One region of the Streptomyces sp. NBC_00996 genome, then DNA from elsewhere that is predicted to be linked to it. Evidence: predicted binding sites of a transcription regulator. Region 1 holds the regulator's gene; the other holds the start of a gene.
What was found. Region 1 encodes HrcA, which represses chaperone genes, less so after heat shock. Its sites were predicted from a motif close to TTNGCACTCNGNNNNNCNGAGTGCNAA; they were not measured.
Positions count from the first base shown of each region.

Region 2: the regulator HrcA is predicted to act here: its motif matches at 944-970, upstream of groL (chaperonin GroEL).

Region 1 covers NZ_CP108723.1:3,611,837-3,615,243, reverse strand. The annotation lists gene OG390_RS17020 (DUF3097 domain-containing protein) at 1-593, opposite strand, end outside; gene OG390_RS17015 (MBL fold metallo-hydrolase) at 625-1,365, opposite strand; gene hrcA (heat-inducible transcriptional repressor HrcA) at 1,536-2,552, shown strand; gene dnaJ (molecular chaperone DnaJ) at 2,553-3,407, shown strand, end outside.
Region 2 covers NZ_CP108723.1:4,979,811-4,983,217, reverse strand. The annotation lists gene OG390_RS23400 (MoaD/ThiS family protein) at 1-89, shown strand, start outside; gene OG390_RS23395 (cold-shock protein) at 540-743, shown strand; gene groL (chaperonin GroEL) at 1,096-2,718, shown strand; gene OG390_RS23385 (NADH:flavin oxidoreductase) at 2,965-3,407, shown strand, end outside.

The DNA of each region.
Region 1 (3,407 bases):
ACAGCCTCCCAGATGTCGATGTACGGGTGGCCCAGCACCAGGGCGTGGTCGCTGGTGACCGCGTCCGCGATGCGGGACTCCTTCGTGCCGGGGACCAGGTGGTCGACCAGGACGCCGAGGCGGGCGTCCGGCCCCGGCGCGAAGTCCGCGACGATCGACGGGAGGTCGTCGATGCCCTCCAGGTACTCGACGACGACGCCTTCGATACGGAGGTCGTCGCCCCAGACACGCTCGACCAGTTCGGCGTCGTGGCGGCCCTCCACGTAGACACGTCCGGCCCGCGCGACCCGGGCCCGCGCGCCGGGGACGGCGACCGAACCGGAGGCCGTGCGGGTGGGACGTACCGGACCGGAGGCCGGGCGGACCAGCGTCACCACCTTGCCCTCCAGAAGGAAGCCGCGCGGCTCCAGCGGGAACACGCGGTGCTTGCCGAAGCGGTCCTCCAGGGTCACCGTGCCCGCCTCGCAGCGGATCACCGCGCCGCAGAAGCCGGTGCCGGGCTCCTCGACCACCAGGCCGGGGTCGGCGTGGACCTTGGGCACGGCCTGGGGCTTCTTCCACGGCGGGGTCAGGTCCGGAGAGTACTGGCGCATTCGGATGACGATAGGAGAAGCTCCCGGCCCGCTACGAAGACACGCCGAAACGTGTGGCCAACGCGTCCCGCTGTGCACGGACAAACGCCGCATTCACCGCCGCGCCGTGCCCCGGCACGTACACCGCGTCCTCCCCGCCCAGGTCGAGCAGCCGGTCCAGCGCCGCCGGCCAGTGGGAGGGAACGGCGTCGGGACCCGCCTGGGGTTCGCCCGACTCCTCCACCAGGTCGCCGCAGAAGACGGTCTCCGGTGAGCCGGGTGGACCGGGGACCAGGACCACCAGATCGTGGCAGGTGTGGCCGGGGCCCACGTTGGCGAGCAGGACCTGTATGCCGCCTCCGAGATCGAGGGTCCACTCGCCGGACACCGAGTGGCGGGGGTGGACCAGGAGATCCGCGGCCTCCGCCGCCTCGCGGGGGTCGAGACCGTTGCGTACGGCGTCCGCGCGCAGCTCCTCGCGGTCGTGCGCGAAGACCGCGTCCAGGCCGACCGCGCCGAACACCTCCACCCCGGCGAACGCGGCCGCCCCGAAGACATGGTCGAAGTGGGGATGCGTGAGTGCGAGGTGCGTCACACGGCGGTCGCCACCGAGGATCCGTCGCGCCTCGGTCCGCAGCTGCGCGCCCTCCCGCAGGCTCGACCCCGCGTCGATCATCAGCGCCGCGCCGTCGCCCACCACGAGCCCGGCCGTGCAGTCCCAGACCGGAAGCCGCTTCCGCCCGACCCGGGGCGCCACCGTTTCCCACCCCAGGTCTTCCCAAGTCAGCCTCATATGGAGACGCTAGCCGTGAGAGCCTGCCAGGCACGACATCGCAGGCCCGCCCTTGCCGGGGCCGTACCTCACCGCCGTACACTGGGCCGGGGAACGCTGGCACTCACGTGCGCTGAGTGCCAGGCCGAAGGCCACGAAGTGCGCGGGGAAGACTTCTGGAGGTGTGCGCGATGCTCAGTGAACGCAGGCTCGAGGTGCTGCGCGCCATCGTCCAGGACTACGTGGGCACCGAGGAGCCGGTCGGTTCCAAGGCGCTGACCGAGCGGCACCGCCTCGGCGTCTCGCCGGCGACCGTGCGCAACGACATGGCTGTGTTGGAGGACGAGGGTTATATCGCCCAGCCGCACACCAGCGCCGGGCGCATCCCCACCGACAAGGGCTACCGCCTCTTCGTCGACAAGCTCGCGGGCGTCAAGCCCATGACCGCGCCCGAGCGGCGCGCCATCCAGAACTTCCTCGACGGCGCCGTCGACCTCGACGACGTCGTGGGCCGGACCGTACGGCTGCTCGCGCAGCTCACACGGCAGGTCGCCGTGGTGCAGTACCCCTCGCTGACGCGCTCGACCGTGCGGCACGTGGAGCTGCTCTCGCTCGCCCCCGCGCGCGTGATGCTCGTGCTGATCACCGACACCGGCCGGGTCGAGCAGCGCATGATCGACTGCCCTGTACCGTTCGGCGAGACGTCGCTCGCGGATCTGCGGGCCCGGCTCAACAGCCGGGTCGCGGGTCGCCGTTTCGCGGACGTCCCGCAGCTCGTGCAGGACCTGCCGGAGGCCTTCGAGGCGGAGGACCGCGGTACGGTCTCGACAGTGCTCTCCACTCTTCTGGAGACGCTCGTCGAGGAGACCGAGGAGCGGCTGATGATCGGCGGCACCGCCAATCTCACCCGTTTCGGACATGACTTCCCTCTCACCATCCGGCCGGTGCTCGAAGCGCTGGAGGAGCAGGTGGTGCTCCTCAAGTTGCTTGGTGAGGCCGGGGATTCGAGCATGACCGTGCGAATCGGGCACGAGAACGCGTATGAGGGACTCAACTCCACGTCCGTGGTCTCGGTCGGCTACGGTTCGGGCGGCGAGGCAGTAGCCAAACTCGGCGTGGTCGGCCCGACCCGCATGGATTATCCGGGAACGATGGGAGCGGTACGAGCGGTGGCACGGTACGTCGGACAGATCCTGGCGGAGTCTTAAGTGGCCACGGACTACTACGCCGTACTCGGCGTGCGCCGCGACGCGTCCCAGGACGAGATCAAGAAGGCGTTCCGGAGGCTCGCGCGCGAGCTGCACCCGGACGTCAATCCCGATCCGAAGACGCAGGAGCGGTTCAAGGAGATCAACGCCGCGTACGAGGTGTTGTCGGACCCGCAGAAGAAGCAGGTCTACGACCTCGGTGGCGACCCGCTGTCCCAGTCGGGCGGCGCGGGCGCGGGCGGCTTCGGCGCGGGCGGCTTCGGGAACTTCTCGGACATCATGGACGCCTTCTTCGGTACGGCGTCGCAGCGCGGCCCCCGGTCGCGCACCCGCCGTGGCCAGGACGCCATGATCCGGCTCGAGATCGAGCTGGACGAGGCCGCCTTCGGCACGACGAAGGACATCCAGGTCGACACGGCCGTCGTCTGCGCCACCTGCAATGGGGAAGGCGCGGCGCCGGGCACCTCGGCGCAGACGTGTGACATGTGCCGCGGTCGCGGTGAGGTGTCGCAGGTGACGCGGTCCTTCCTGGGCCAGGTCATGACGTCCCGCCCCTGCCCGCAGTGCCAGGGCTTCGGCACCGTGGTCCCGACCCCGTGCCCGGAGTGCGCGGGCGACGGACGGGTCCGCTCCCGTCGGACGCTGACCGTGAAGATTCCGGCCGGTGTCGACAACGGCACGCGGATCCAACTCGCGGGCGAGGGCGAGGTCGGCCCCGGTGGCGGGCCCGCCGGTGACCTCTACGTCGAGATCCACGAGCTGCCGCACGCCGTGTTCCAGCGGCGTGGCGACGATCTGCACTGCACGGTCACCATCCCGATGACCGCGGCGTGCCTGGGCACGAAGGTGCCGCTG
Region 2 (3,407 bases), 1.4 Mb from region 1:
ACGACGATGTGCGGTTCGAGCAGGGTCTGGAGACGGCGACGCCGGACGGTGCGGGCGTGTCGATCATCCCGGCGGTCGCGGGCGGCTGAACCCGTCACCCAGGGTGAGATTGTTACCGTAGGTAACGCTCATCACTAAGAGTTCATCGAATTGCCCCCTCCGTGAGAGAAACGGAGGGGGCAATTCTGCATGGTTGAGCACGGTAGAGTTGGGGAAGCTGCTTCGCTTTTCATGCCGGACGCATATGAGTATCTGCGCGACAGCCGACAAGAAGTAGCCAAAGTGCCCCACCTTTTTGAGCCGATTATGGCATTTACGGGGCCCGACTTGCCCTGAATCTTCGCGAATTCTCCGCATTTTCCCGATCGGCCGTGCCCAGAATTCTCGTCCGATTGACCTGTTGCAGACGGCAGTTGGACAGATACATTCAGCCGCGGTCGACGCGTTCCGGCGCACACCCCCAACCGTTGGGGGGTGAGGTCTGACCCGGATCCGCGAAGTGTGGATCTGTGCAAGGGCCAGTAATAGGGGAGTTAGGCATGGCTCAGGGCACCGTCAAGTGGTTCAACGCGGAGAAGGGGTACGGCTTCATCGCGGTCGACGGTGGTGCGGACGTCTTCGTGCACTACAGCGCGATTCAGATGGACGGCTACCGCACCCTTGAAGAGGGTCAGCGAGTGGAGTTCGAGATCTCGCAGGGCCAGAAGGGTCCGCAGGCGGACATGGTCAAGCTCGCCGTCTGATCCCGGCGCGAACGGCCACCGACGCACTCACGCCGAGGGGCCCGCATCCCATCAGGGACGCGGGCCCCTCGTGCGTTCCCGGACCCGCTCCCGTTCGTGAGAGGCGCTTGCGCCCGCCGGTCGGCCGACTACCACCCCTCAACGGGCTCGTTGCGCGGGAGCACCTTGCACTCGAGGGGGCCGAGTGCTAATCATTGGCGTTAGCACTCTCCCAGTGAGAGTGACAGAACTTGGATCGGGTCAGCGAGGTCCGCAAGCCGGTGGGGCAAGGAACCACAAGGCTTGCAGGCCGTCCGTCGCGGGCGCGGGCACGGTCCGGAGCAATCCACCCCGTCCGGGAGGACCACTTCACATGGCCAAGATCATCGCGTTCGACGAGGAGGCACGGCGCGGTCTCGAGCGCGGGATGAACCAGCTCGCCGACGCCGTCAAGGTCACCCTTGGCCCCAAGGGCCGCAACGTCGTCCTCGAGAAGAAGTGGGGCGCCCCCACGATCACCAACGACGGTGTCTCCATCGCCAAGGAGATCGAGCTCGAGGACCCGTACGAGAAGATCGGTGCCGAGCTGGTCAAGGAGGTCGCGAAGAAGACGGACGACGTCGCCGGTGACGGCACGACGACCGCGACCGTCCTGGCCCAGGCGCTGGTCCGCGAGGGTCTGCGCAACGTAGCCGCCGGCGCCAACCCGATGGCCCTCAAGCGCGGTATCGAGAAGGCCGTCGAGGCCGTCTCCGGTGCCCTGCTCGAGCAGGCCAAGGATGTCGAGACCAAGGAGCAGATCGCTTCCACGGCCTCCATCTCCGCCGCCGACACCCAGATCGGCGAGCTCATCGCCGAGGCCATGGACAAGGTCGGCAAGGAAGGCGTCATCACCGTCGAGGAGTCCCAGACCTTCGGTCTGGAGCTCGAGCTCACCGAGGGTATGCGCTTCGACAAGGGCTACATCTCGGCGTACTTCGCCACCGACATGGAGCGTATGGAGGCCGTCCTCGACGACCCGTACATCCTGATCGCCAACTCGAAGATCGCCAACGTCAAGGACCTGCTCCCGCTCCTCGAGAAGGTCATGCAGGGCGGCAAGCCGCTGCTGATCATCGCCGAGGACGTCGAGGGCGAGGCCCTGTCGACCCTGGTCGTCAACAAGATCCGTGGCACCTTCAAGTCCGTCGCCGTCAAGGCCCCGGGCTTCGGTGACCGCCGCAAGGCCATGCTCGGCGACATCGCCATCCTCACGGGCGGCGAGGTCATCTCCGAGGAGGTCGGCCTCAAGCTGGAGAACGCGGGTCTGGACCTGCTGGGCCGCGCCCGCAAGGTCGTCATCACCAAGGACGAGACCACGATCGTCGACGGCGCCGGCTCCGCCGACCAGGTCGCCGGCCGGGTCAACCAGATCCGTGCCGAGATCGAGAACTCGGACTCGGACTACGACCGCGAGAAGCTCCAGGAGCGCCTGGCGAAGCTGGCCGGCGGCGTGGCCGTCATCAAGGCCGGTGCCGCCACCGAGGTCGAGCTCAAGGAGCGCAAGCACCGCATCGAGGACGCCGTTCGCAACGCGAAGGCCGCCGTCGAGGAGGGCATCGTCGCCGGTGGTGGCGTCGCTCTCATCCAGGCGTCCGCCGTGTTCGAGAAGCTGGAGCTCGAGGGTGACGAGGCGACCGGCGCCAACGCCGTGAAGCTCGCCCTGGAGGCCCCGCTCAAGCAGATCGCCGTCAACGGTGGTCTCGAGGGTGGCGTCGTCGTCGAGAAGGTGCGCAACCTGGCCGTCGGTCACGGTCTGAACGCCGCGACCGGCGAGTACGTCGACATGATCGCCGAGGGCATCATCGACCCGGCGAAGGTGACCCGCTCTGCCCTGCAGAACGCCGCCTCCATCGCCGCGCTGTTCCTCACCACCGAGGCCGTCATCGCCGACAAGCCGGAGAAGGCCGCCGCGGCCGCTCCGGGCGGCATGCCGGGCGGTGACATGGACTTCTGATCGACCTCCGGTTGATCACTGTCCTTACGTTTCGAGGGCGGTACCCCCACTCCCAGGGGGTGCCGCCCTCGGGCGTTTCCGGGACCGGAGTGGCCGGGATCACAGAATGGGTCGGTGGGGCGCCGGAATGCCGACGCGGGGGAGGCGGTTGACGCTGAGGGACGGTTGATGCATGTGCACATACCGTCCGGAATCTCCGTCTTCCATCTGCTCGATGTCCGATCGACCTCTCCGAGGAGCCCCCACGTGACTGCCGCCGCCTCCCGCGCAGCCGAGATCCTGTCCCGCCCCGTCTCCCTGAACGGCCTGACCGTCCCGAACCGGATCGCGATGGCCCCGATGACCCGGATGTTCTCGCCGGGCGGCGTGCCGGGGGAGGACGTCGTCGGGTACTACTCCCGCCGCGCCGCCGCGGGCGTCGGCCTGATCGTCACCGAGGGCACGTACGTGGGCCACGATTCGGCCGGGCAGAGCGACCGGGTGCCGCGCTTCCACGGTGAGGAGCAGCTGGCGGGCTGGGCGAAGGTCGCCGACGCCGTGCACGCGGCGGGCGGCACGATCGTGCCCCAACTGTGGCACATCGGCATGGTGCGCAACCAGGGCGAGCCGCCGTTCGCGGACGCCCCGGCGGTCGGCCCCTCCGGCATCGGCTCCGAGGGCGCCGACGTCGCCGGCAAGGCCATGACGCA